Linked DNA regions of Pigmentiphaga sp. H8. The protein of the gene in region 2 binds, or shares a complex with, the protein of the main gene of each other region. Links are inferred from orthologs where the notes say so. Each region holds a gene or a part of one and is shown on either strand. Other genes may lie near its edges.

Region 1 (5,818 bases), 1.5 Mb from region 2 along the record:
ACCTGGTCGTGCTGGACACGCCCCCGGGCCCCTCGATCTACATGCGCACCGCCTTGTCGGCGGCGCAGCTGAGCGTCATCGTGACGCTGCCCGACGCCGCTTCCTATGCCACGCTTCCGATGATGGAAGGCCTGGTCCAGACCTACTGCGTCACGCGGCCCGACTTCATCAACCACGTGTTCGTGGTCAACCAGGTCGACAACTCGCGGCAGCTCGCGCGCGACGTACTGCAGGTCATGCGCGCCGACTTCGGCAAGCGCGTGGTCGGCGTCATCCACCAGGACCAGTCGGTCAGCGAAGCCCTTGCCTTCAACCAGAGCGTGCTTGACTACGACCCGCGGTGCCAGGCCACGCAGGACTACCTGGCGTGCGCCCAGAGCATCGAGGCCATGCTGTCCGCCCCCGGGTCCTCGCTCTGATCTCAGGCGCGGTGCTACGGCGCAACCCTTCCGTGCCATGGGGTAGTATTACAGTACATGGCGGGCCGGTCCCGCCCCTGCTGCTGCCCTTCGTACCGTGACCGCAAAAACCATCCTGCTGACCGATTACCGCGCGCGCCGCCCCGTTCCCGTCGCCGCCGGCGACCTCATCACGCCCTCCGGCCGGCTGGCGGACACGCGCGGCAGGATGCTGCACGACCTGCGCATCTCCGTCACCGACCGCTGCAACTTCCGCTGCGTGTACTGCATGCCCAAGGAAGTCTTCGGCAAGGACTACCCCTACCTGCCCCACGACGCCCTGCTCAGCTTCGAGGAAATCGTGCGGCTGGCGCGGGTGTTCGCGGCCCACGGCGTCGAGAAGATCCGCCTGACCGGCGGCGAGCCGCTGCTGCGCAAGAACATCGAGACCCTGGTTGCCCGGCTGGCCGAACTGCGCACGTCATCGGGCAAGCCGCTCGACCTGACCCTGACCACCAACGCGTCGCTGCTGGCACGCAAGGCGCGCGCCCTGGCCGAGGCGGGGCTGAACCGGGTCACCGTCAGCCTGGACGCACTGGACGACGCGGTTTTTCGCCGCATGAACGACGTCGACTTCGCCGTCGCCGACGTGCTGCACGGCATCGATGCCGCGGCCGAAGCGGGCCTGGGACCCATCAAGGTCAACATGGTGGTCAAGAAGGGCCTGAACGACGACCAGATCGAACCCATGGCCGAGCACTTCCGCCACTCTGGCCATACCCTGCGCTTCATCGAGTACATGGACGTAGGCGCGTCCAACGGCTGGAAGATGGATGAAGTCGTGCCCTCGGCCGACATCCTGCGCCGCCTGGACGCCCGCTGGCCGCTCGAAACCCTGGAGCCGCACTACACCGGCGAAGTCGCCCAGCGCTGGCGCTATCGCGACGGTGGCGGCGAAGTCGGCGTCATCTCCAGCGTCACCCAGGCCTTCTGTTCATCCTGTACCCGCGCCCGCCTGTCCACCGAAGGCCAGCTCTACCTGTGCCTGTTCGCCGACCAGGGCTACGACCTGCGCACCCTGCTGCGCGGCGGCGCCAGCGACGACCAACTGGCCACCGCCATCGCCCGCATCTGGCAGGCCCGCACCGACAACTATTCCGAACGCCGCTCCGCCGATACCCCCCGCTCCGGCCGCATAGAAATGAGCTACATCGGAGGGTGATCGAGGCCCCCCCTACGCCCTTACGGGCGCCCCCAGGGGGCGATGCGGGTGGACCGGCAGAGCCGGATCCACCGCATCCTGGGGTACCAACGGGCTGGCGGGGAACGGCGATATTGCCCGGCAGTTGCTTGGGTTCAGAAGAAAGCGGCCTTGCATATGATGCAAGGCCGCTCTTGTATCCGCGATCGGCTTAGGCCCAGGGCGCAGCGGATCCGGCTTTGCCGGTCCGCCAGCGCCGCCCCTTGAGGGGCGCGGCCATGGCCGCGTGGGGTGGGCTTCCCTTCCGGTCCACCCGCATCGCCCCCTGGGGGGCGCGCGAAGCGCGTAGGGGGGCTAAAACCCCATGGCGAAGTTCAGCTGGACCTGGTTCAGGCCCTGGTTGGGCTTCTTCATGCCGCCATTGGAGAAGTGCGACACGCGCAGGCCCAGCCGCATGTTTTCAGCCAGCTTGAAGCCGGCGCCGATGTGGTCGCCGAACTGGAAGGTGGAGCTGATGTTTTTGTCGTGGAACTTGGTCTCGCTGACGGCCGTGGCGCCGATGCCGCCTTCGATGTAGAAGCGTTCGGTGGGCCACCAGCGGAACATGGGGATGGCGTTGAGCTGCCACATGTGGCGGGCGTAGCCCGGTAGCGCGCTCGAGGTCCACCAGTACGAACCGCCCAGTTCGCCCACCAGTTCCAGGCGGGTCGAGCCGAGCTTCATGTGCCAGAGCGGCGAGGTCTCGTAGTTGAGCGTGGCGCGATGATTGCCGTCGACCACGCCGTACTGGGCGCTCCAGCCGCCATTGGCGAAACCGCCGCTGAGATCGGCGCCGTGGGCCGAGAAGGAAGCAAGGGCGAAAAGCGCGGCGGCTAAGGCGGTTTTTTTCATCTAATCGGCTGCCTATGATGCTTCACGCGGGCGCCGTCAAGATCGTCTGCCCGCAGGGGCAGGATGCGGTCCCCCGCGGAAAGAGGGAAGGAAACTTCGACTATAACAAACTCGTTACATCTGCATACGTCCGATGACGGCCGCGTTGCAGGCTAGCCGCAGTCCCCTTCCCCTCAGGCCACGGCGTCCGCCGGCTGCTGGGTCAGCAGGGCCAAGAGACGCGCGATCTCCTCGCGCATCTTGCGGCGGTCGACGATCATGTCGATGGCGCCTTTCTCGAGCAGGAACTCCGCACGCTGGAAGCCTTCGGGCAGTTTCTCGCGCACGGTCTGCTCGATCACGCGCGGGCCGGCGAAGCCGACCAGTGCCTTGGGCTCGGCGATCACGACGTCGCCCATGAACGCGAAGCTGGCCGACACGCCGCCCATGGTGGGATCGGACAGCACGCTGATGAACGGCAGCTTGCGCGAGGACAGCAGCGTCAGCGCGGCGGTGGTCTTGGCCATCTGCATCAGCGACAGCAGGCCTTCCTGCATGCGCGCGCCGCCCGAGGCGGTCACGCAGATGAACGGCACTTTCTGTTCGATGGCGGCCTGGGCGCCGCGCACGAAGCGCTCGCCCACGACCGAGCCCATGGAGCCCGCCATGAATTCGAACTCGAAGCAGGCCACCACCACCGGCAGGGTATGCATGGCACCGCCCATGACCACCAGCGCATCGGTCTCGCCGGTTTGCGCCATGGCGTCCTGCAGGCGGTCGGGATATTTCTTGGTGTCCTTGAACTTCAGGCTGTCCACCGGCAGCGTGCCGATGCCGATCTCGTAGCGGCCCTCGGCGTCCAGCAGCGCGTCGATGCGCTGGCGCGCGCCGATACGCATGTGGTGCTCGCACTTGGGACACACGTTCAGGTTCTTGACGAGATCGTCGCGGTACAGCACCGACTCGCACGACGGGCACTTGACCCACAGGCCCTCCGGCACGCGGCGGACGGAGCCGTCGGTGGTCTTGATACGGGGAGGGAGCAGTTTTTCTATCCAGCTCATGCGGATTTCCTTGATTCTTGGGAGGCCCCGTCCGGAGGCGGGGCATCTAGCGCCCCCCGGATTGTACGCAACCATGCCCCGGCTGCGCGAGCGCAGATTTCGGGCAGTTGTTCCTGCGGGATGCCTTGCGAGGCGGCGTCGATTTCCTGGATCAGCCGGGTGCCGATGACCACGGCGTCGGCCTCGGCGCCCAGCGCGCGGGCGCTCTGGCCATCGCGGATGCCGAAGCCCACGCCCACCGGCAGCGAGACGAACTGCCGGATGTGCGCCAGCCGGCGCGAGACGTCCTGGACGTCCAGGTGGCCGGCGCCGGTCACGCCCTTGAGCGAGACGTAGTAGACATAGCCGCGCGCGACCCGGGCCACGGCCTGGATGCGCTCGTCGGTGGTGGTTGGCGCCAGCAGGAAGATGGGGTCGACGCCATGCCCTTCGAGCAGGGCGCCGAACTCGCCGGCCTCCTCGGGCGGATAATCCACCACCAGGCAGCCGTCCACGCCCGCTTCCTGCGCGGCGGCGGCGAAGGCGGCCTGCCCCATGCGCTCGACGGGGTTGGCATAGCCCATCAGCACCACCGGCGTCTGGCTGTCGGTGCGGCGGAATTCCTTGACCATGGCCAGCACGTCGCGCAGGCCCACACCCTGCTCCAGCGCATGCTGGCTGGAGCGCTGGATGACCGGACCGTCGGCCATGGGATCGGAGAACGGCACGCCCAGTTCCAGCACGTCGGCGCCGGCGGCCACCAGCGCGTGCATGATGGGAACCGTGCTGGCCGGCGTGGGATAGCCGGCGGTGACGTAGGGGATCAGGGCGCAGGCGCCCGGGGCGGCGGCGCGGCGCGCGAACGCGGCCGCGATACGGGAGGATGACGACATGGAGACCGCCCTCAGAGCGCGATGCCCGAACGTTCGGCGACGGTATGCATGTCCTTGTCGCCACGTCCGGAAAGGTTGACCAGCAGGATCTTGTCCTTGGGCAGCGTGGGCGCCAGCCGGACCGCATGCGCGATGGCATGGGACGACTCCAGCGCCGGGATGATGCCCTCGATCCGGCAGCAGTGATGGAAGGCCGCCAGGGCCTCCTCGTCCGTGACGCCCACATAGGTCGCCCGGCCGCTGTCCATCAGCCACGCATGCTCGGGCCCCACGCCCGGATAGTCCAGGCCGGCCGAGATCGAATGGGTGTCGATCACCTGCCCGTTCGCGTCCTGCAGCACGTAGGTGCGGTTGCCGTGCAGCACGCCCGGCGCGCCGCCGGCCAGCGAGGCCGCGTGGCGGCCCGTGTCCATGCCTTCCCCGGCGGCCTCCACGCCCACCAGCGCCACGTCGTCGTACGGCAGATAGGGATGGAAGATGCCCATGGCGTTCGAGCCCCCGCCCACCGCCGCGATCACGACGTCGGGCTGGCGCCCCGCGGCCTTGGGCATCTGCTCCAGGCACTCGTTGCCGATGACGGTCTGGAAATCGCGCACCATCATCGGATACGGATGCGGGCCGGCCACGGTGCCGATGATGTAGAAGGTGTCCTCGACGTTGGTCACCCAGTCGCGCATGGCTTCGTTCAGCGCGTCCTTCAGCGTGCGCGAACCCGAATCCACAGGCACGACGGTCGCGCCCAGCAGCTTCATCCGGTAGACGTTGGCGGCCTGCCGCTTGACGTCCTCGCTGCCCATGTAGACCACGCACTCCATGCCATAGCGGGCCGCGACGGTGGCGGTCGCCACGCCGTGCTGGCCGGCGCCGGTCTCGGCGATCACGCGGCGCTTGCCCATGCGGCGGGCCAGCAGCGCCTGCCCGATGCAATTGTTCACCTTGTGCGCGCCGGTGTGGTTCAGGTCTTCCCGCTTGAACCAGATCTGCGCGCCGCCCAGCTCCTCGGACCAGCGCCTGGCGTGGTAGACGGGGCTGGGGCGGCCCACGAAGTGCTCGAGTTCGTAGTTGAATTCGGCGATGAAATCGGGATCGTGCTGGTAGCGCGCATAGGTCTGGCGCAGCTCGTCCAGCGCGTGCATGAGCGTCTCGGCGACGAACACGCCGCCATATGGGCCGAAATGGCCCCTCGCGTCGGGGAAATCGTAGGTTTTCACTGGGATGGTCCCGGCTATGAAGCCCGGCCCGCGCGCCTGGCGCGCGCCGGAAGGATTGCGGAATGCGGCGTCAGTTGCCGTCGGCCTGCCGTACCTGCGCCACGAACTGGGCGATCTTGTCGGCGGATTTGATGCCTGGCGACTCTTCCACGCCGCTGCTTACGTCAACAGCGAACGGGCGCACGGACTCAATGGCTGCCGC
Region 2 (5,613 bases):
GGCGCCCCGGTCAGGTCGTTGGTGGCCGCCGCCGACATGGCGCCGGGGTGGAAAGCGGTGATCTGGTTGTCCGCCAGGTCGGTCGTGATGAAACACTGCGCGGTGAAGGTGTCGGGAACGACCTTGACCCAGTCGACGTTGGTGCCTTGCTCGCGCATGCGGTGCAGGTAGTCGCCCGCGTCCTCGCCCACGGTGGCCACCGGCACGGGCGTGCCGCCCAGCAGCCGCATGTTGTAGGCGATGTTGCCCGCGCAACCGCCATACTCCTTGCGCATGGACGGCACCAGGAAGGAGACGCTGAGTGCGTGGACCTGCTCCGGCAGGATGTGTTCCTGGAATTTGCCTTCGAACACCATGATCGTATCGAACGCAACGGAGCCGCAGATGATGACGGGAGCGGTTTCGGGATGGGCCATGGCGGTCACGGATAGAAGATGGCGACGCGATAGCCGGTGGCGTGGGCGTCGAGGGTTTCGATGGGAATCCGCAGGACCCGCTCCTGGAGCGGCCCCAGGGGCTGGGCGAAGTCGCGGGGCGACAGGTAGACCGACGGCAGCAGGACCCGGCGTGCGGCTACCGCGTCGGACAGGTCCATCAGCGACAGTTCGATGGCGGGCCACGACTGCGGGAACGTGGCGCGGTTGCGCAGCACCATCCGCAGCGCCAGTTGGCGCGTGGGCAGGACGACTTCCGAGGATTCGCCCGGAGCCGACTCGGCCACGTCGGCGATGGGCGGCGCGAACCCGGGCGACTCGGGCGACCAGGGCTCGACGGACGACGATTCGATGACCAGCAGTTCCGGGGCGCGGGGATAGCCCACGGTGCACTGCCAATGCTGGCACAGCCGCTCCATGCCGGGGCGGAGCATGGGCACACGGGTCGCGATCTCGGCGCGGAAGATCCAGGCCGCCTGCGCCAGCAGGACCAGCAGCGCGATCAGCGCGGCCAGGCCCCACAGCCACTGGGCACGCCGACGGCGCTGCCGGATCTCTTCGTCTAGGAAATCGGGCGCATCTGCGCCGCGCGGCTCCTGCGCGCGTGGACGGGAGTCGCCCACGATGGGGGCGTGGGCGTCATCGGCGGCGGGTTCCTGCCCGGGCTCCACGCCCGGCTCGGCCGGGACTTCATCCGGCATGCCGACCGGCGCAGCGCGACGAGACCGCAATACCGAAGGCAGGGTGCCGTCGGCCGTTTCGTCCGACGCTTGCGGCACAGCATCGACCGCGATCGAAGCGGGCTCGGCCCCGGACGGCGAGGCCTCGCGGATGGGCGGATCGACGGGCTCGTTGCCAGCACCGGCCGGCAACGCGGAGAACGGCGGCACGGGTTCCGGCGCGAAAGACGGCTCGTCGTCGTCCGGCGCGGGAGCGACCAGCCCTTCCCCGCGCCGGCGCAGCACGTGCGGCTCGGCCGGCACCTCGGGCGGGGAGACCGGCCCGGCGGCCACCGGGCGCGGCGCGCCCCCGGCCGGGTCCAGCTCGATCAGGCTCTGGCTGCTATCGAAGACTTCGTTGCAGACCCCGCAGCGCACCCAGCCGCCGCGCAGCTTGATCTGGTCGGGAGCCACCCGGAACGCCGTGGCGCACTGGGGGCAGCGAGTGGCGAGCGTCATGCCTGGCGTCCGTCAGGCGGGACGCTGCCCGTGCAGGCAGACCCAGCCGTCCAGCGCGCGCCAGACCTTCATCTCGATCCACGGGGCGTACGCCTGCGCGACTTCGTCGGCCTGCCGCTCGAGCACGCCCGACAGAATCAGGTCGCCGCCCGGCAGCACGCGGTCGCACAGCATGGGCGCGAGCACCTTGAGCGGATTGGACAGGATGTTGGCGACCACCACGTCGGCGCGCCAGCCCTGGCGCACGTCGGGCAGTCCGGTCAGGACCTCGACTTCGTTGGCCTGGGCGTTGGCCTGGGCGGACTGGACCGCCTGCGGGTCGATGTCGATGCCCACGGTTTCGCCGGCACCGAGCTTGCGCGCGGCGATCGCCAGGATGCCCGATCCGCAGCCGTAGTCCAGCACGCTGCGGCCGGCCTGCAGGTTGGCGGCCAGCCAGGCCAGGCACAGATGGGTGGTGGGATGGCTGCCGGTACCGAAGGCCAGGCCCGGGTCCAGGCGGATGGAGATGGTGCCCGGGCGGTCCGGCACCTCGTGCCAGGTCGGCACGATCCAGATCCGGGCATCGACCTCGATGGGCTCGAACTGCGACTGGGTCAGGCGGACCCAGTCGGCATCCGGCACGTCGCGCAATTGCCAGGCGGGGAGCTCGTCGATACCGCAGGCCGCGCAGGCAACCGCCAGCAACTGGGCCGGGTCCTCGCCGTCGGGCAGCAGCGCCACGACGCGATTGCGCGACCAGGCCTGGGTTTCCGGCTCGAGGCCGGGTTCACCGAACAAAGGCCGCTCGGCCTCGGTGCCGAAATCGGCATCCTCGACCGACACCGACAACACGCCCGCTTCCAGCAGCGCGTCGGACAGCGGCTCGGCCAATTGCTCGGGGCAGTCGAACACCAGTTCGCGCATACGGACTCGCTGCCTTCAGTCCGGACGCTGGGACAGGCGATGCTCCAGATAATGGATGTTGGTTCCGCCTTCGATGAAGCGGGCATCCTGGAGCAGTTCGCGATGCAGCGCGATGTTGGTCGAAATGCCGTCGACCGCCATTTCCGACAGGGCGATGCGCATACGCGCCAGCGCCTGGTCGCGCGTATCGCCATAGGCGATGACCTTGGCGATCATGGAATCGTAGTTCGGCGGCACGAAATAGCCGTTGTAGACGTGCGAATCGACGCGGATGCCGGGGCCCCCGGGAACGTGCCAGTTGGTGATGCGGCCCGGGCTGGGGGTGAAGCGGAACGGATCCTCGGCGTTGATCCGGCATTCGATGGCATGCCCGCGGAACACGACGTCGCGCTGGCGCAGCCGCAGCTTCTCGCCGGCGGCGATGCGGATCTGCTCCTGCACCAGGTCCACGCCGGTGATCGCCTCGGTGACCGGGTGCTCGACCTGGATGCGGGTGTTCATTTCGATGAAATAGAACTCGCCGTTCTCGTACAGGAACTCGAACGTGCCCGCGCCGCGATAGCCGATCTTGCGGCAGGCGTCGGCGCAGCGGTCGCCGATGCGGTCGATCAGCCGGCGCGGGATGTGCGGCGCCGGCGCTTCCTCGATGATCTTCTGGTGGCGGCGCTGCATCGAGCAGTCGCGCTCGCCCAGCCAGATCGCGCCGCGCTGGCCGTCGGCCAGGATCTGGATCTCGACGTGGCGGGGGTTCTCGAGGAACTTCTCCATGTACACGTCGGGATTGTTGAACGCGGCCGCGGCCTCGGACCGCGTCATGGTCACGGCGTTGAGCAGCGCGGCCTCGGTGTGGACCACGCGCATGCCCCGGCCGCCACCGCCGCCGGCGGCCTTGATGATGACCGGATAGCCGACCTTGCGGGCGATCTGGATGATTTCCTTCGGGTCCTCGGGCAGCGCGCCGTCGGAACCGGGCACGACGGGAACGCCGGCCGCGATCATGGCCTGCTTGGCGCTGACCTTGTCGCCCATCATGCGGATGGATTCAGGCTTGGGGCCGATGAACACGAAGCCGCTCTTCTCGACCCGCTCGGCGAAATCGGCATTCTCGGACAGGAAGCCGTAGCCCGGGTGGATGGCCTCGGCGTCGGTAACCTCGGCCGCCGAGATGATGGCCGGCATGTTCAGATAGCTCTCGCGCGAAGGCGCGGGCCCGATGCAGACCGACTCGTCGGCCAGCTTGACGTACTTCGCCTCGCGGTCGGCCTCGGAGTGCACGACCACGCTCTTGATCCCCAGCTCGCGGCAGGCGCGCTGGATGCGCAGGGCGATTTCCCCGCGATTCGCGATCAGGATCTTTTCAAACATGAACGAATGTCCTGAAAAAGTCGGACGGCTGGTCGGGGCGCCTTCCTCCGGCGGCGTCGCGGCGGACGATGCCTTGCCGGGACTGGCGCGCCGGTCCCGGCGCCCGACTGATAACACGGTGTGGAGCGCATCAACGGGCAAGGTGTCGATGCGCATGGTGTGGACCGGTCAGCCGATCACGAACAGGGGTTGGCCGAATTCGACCGGCTGGCCGTTCTCGACCAGGATTTCCTTGATGGTGCCGGCCTTGTCCGCCTCGATCTCGTTGAGCAGCTTCATGGCCTCGATGATGCACAGGGGATCGCCTTCCTTGACGGCCTGGCCCACGTCCACGAACGCCGCGGCGCCGGGGTTGGGCGCGCGGTAGAAGGTGCCGACCATGGGCGACTTGACGACGTGGCCCTGGGCCACGACGGGCGCCGGGGCGGGCGCGGCTTCCGGGGCCGGAGCCGGCGCGGCGGCGGCCTGCGGCATGACCTGATAGGCCTGGACCGCCGGCGCGGCGGTGAACTGGCCACCTTGCGCGAACTTGACGATGCGTACCTTGCCTTCGCCTTCGGTGATCTCCAGCTCGGCGATGCCGGACTCGGCAACCAGGTCGATCAAGGTTTTCAGTTTTCTAAGATCCATGGGGCTTCCCCAGTAATTTTCTTCAATGCGACAGCGCGTAGCGCACGGCCGCTTCATAGCCATCGGCGCCCAGCCCGGCGATCACGCCCACGGCCAGGTCGGAAAAATAAGAACGGTGCCTGAAGGCTTCCCGCTTGTGCACGTTCGACAAATGAACTTCGATGAACGGCACCGCCACCGCCGCAAGCGCGTCCCTGACCGCCACGCTGGTATGCGTGTAGGCCGCCGGATTGATCACGATGAAATCGACACCTTCGCCCGCGGCCGCCTGGATGCGGTCGACCAGCGCACCTTCGTGGTTGCTCTGGAACGAGGCGAGCGATGCGCCGTGCTGCTGTGCCAGGGCCAGCAGCCGTGCATCGATGTCGGCCAGCGTCGTCGCACCATAGATACCGGGCTCGCGCGTGCCGAGCAGATTCAGATTCGGGCCGTGCAAAACCAGGATGCGATGGGCCATATGCCTGCGATGCGATACGGAAGGGCGCGATTTTTACGCAAAACACGCCATATTGTCTATCAATTGTAACGAATTCGACGATTCTGCCTATGTCGGGAACATCCCGCGCCGGGGATGCCCCGGGGATCCGCACCGCATTCAGGCAGTCTTGAGCACGCCCCGCAGGGTGTCGGGCTTGATCCGGCCGGAATACTGATGGATTACTCCCCCTTTTTCGTCGATCACTACCGTATACGGCAGGCCGCCGCTGGCGTTGCCCAGCTCGCGCGCCAGTTCCGTACCGACATTGCCGGCGATCAGCAAAGGATAACCCACGGGCACCTTTTCGACGAATTTCCGCATGTTGGCGGCCGAATCGATGCCGATCCCGACAAACTGCGCCGTATTGGCGAACTCCTTGTGCAACATGTCCAGTTCCGGCATCTCGTCCACGCAGGGCGGGCACCAGGTGGCCCAGAAATTCACCACCAGGCGCTGTCCCCGCCATTGCTGGAACGGATAGGCACGGCCGTCCAGCCCCTCCAGCGTCTGCGCGTACAGGATATTCACCGCCCGGTCGGACGCGGCATCGGGCGCCAGGCGCCACCAGGCCACGCCGCCGCCCACCAGGGCCGCCGCGACGCCCGTGCCGCCGTACACCAGC

The links. The genes of interacting proteins can lie anywhere in the genome.
Region 1: the proteins of accB (region 2) and accD are in contact, whole or in part, in a solved structure (PDB 8UXZ), measured with the Escherichia coli proteins. The link is inferred for Pigmentiphaga sp. H8 from one-to-one orthologs.

The regions. Positions count from the first base shown.
Region 1 is NZ_CP033966.1:3,384,373-3,390,190, forward strand. What follows is about bases 1,599-4,552. They hold accD (acetyl-CoA carboxylase, carboxyltransferase subunit beta), read right to left. Parts: upstream 3,534-4,552; coding sequence 2,664-3,533; downstream 1,599-2,663. Other genes in these bases: moaA (GTP 3',8-cyclase MoaA), read left to right, coding at 1,599-1,620; EGT29_RS15990 (acyloxyacyl hydrolase), read right to left, coding at 1,954-2,490; trpA (tryptophan synthase subunit alpha), read right to left, coding at 3,530-4,405; trpB (tryptophan synthase subunit beta), read right to left, coding at 4,417-4,552. Also shown: cellulose biosynthesis protein BcsQ, read left to right, coding at 1-419; more of moaA, read left to right, coding at 517-1,598; more of trpB, read right to left, coding at 4,553-5,616; EGT29_RS16010 (phosphoribosylanthranilate isomerase), read right to left, coding at 5,687-5,818.
Region 2 is NZ_CP033966.1:4,889,553-4,895,165, forward strand. Bases 2,783-5,531 are described here. They hold accB (acetyl-CoA carboxylase biotin carboxyl carrier protein), read right to left. Parts: upstream 4,514-5,531; coding sequence 4,052-4,513; downstream 2,783-4,051. Other genes in these bases: accC (acetyl-CoA carboxylase biotin carboxylase subunit), read right to left, coding at 2,783-3,883; aroQ (type II 3-dehydroquinate dehydratase), read right to left, coding at 4,536-4,970; EGT29_RS23025 (TlpA disulfide reductase family protein), read right to left, coding at 5,109-5,531. Also shown: EGT29_RS22995 (carbohydrate kinase family protein), read right to left, coding at 1-416; EGT29_RS23000 (zinc-ribbon and DUF3426 domain-containing protein), read right to left, coding at 422-1,612; prmA (50S ribosomal protein L11 methyltransferase), read right to left, coding at 1,625-2,518; more of accC, read right to left, coding at 2,534-2,782; more of EGT29_RS23025, read right to left, coding at 5,532-5,613. UniProt on the Escherichia coli protein: This protein is a component of the acetyl coenzyme A carboxylase complex; first, biotin carboxylase catalyzes the carboxylation of the carrier protein and then the transcarboxylase transfers the carboxyl group to form malonyl-CoA.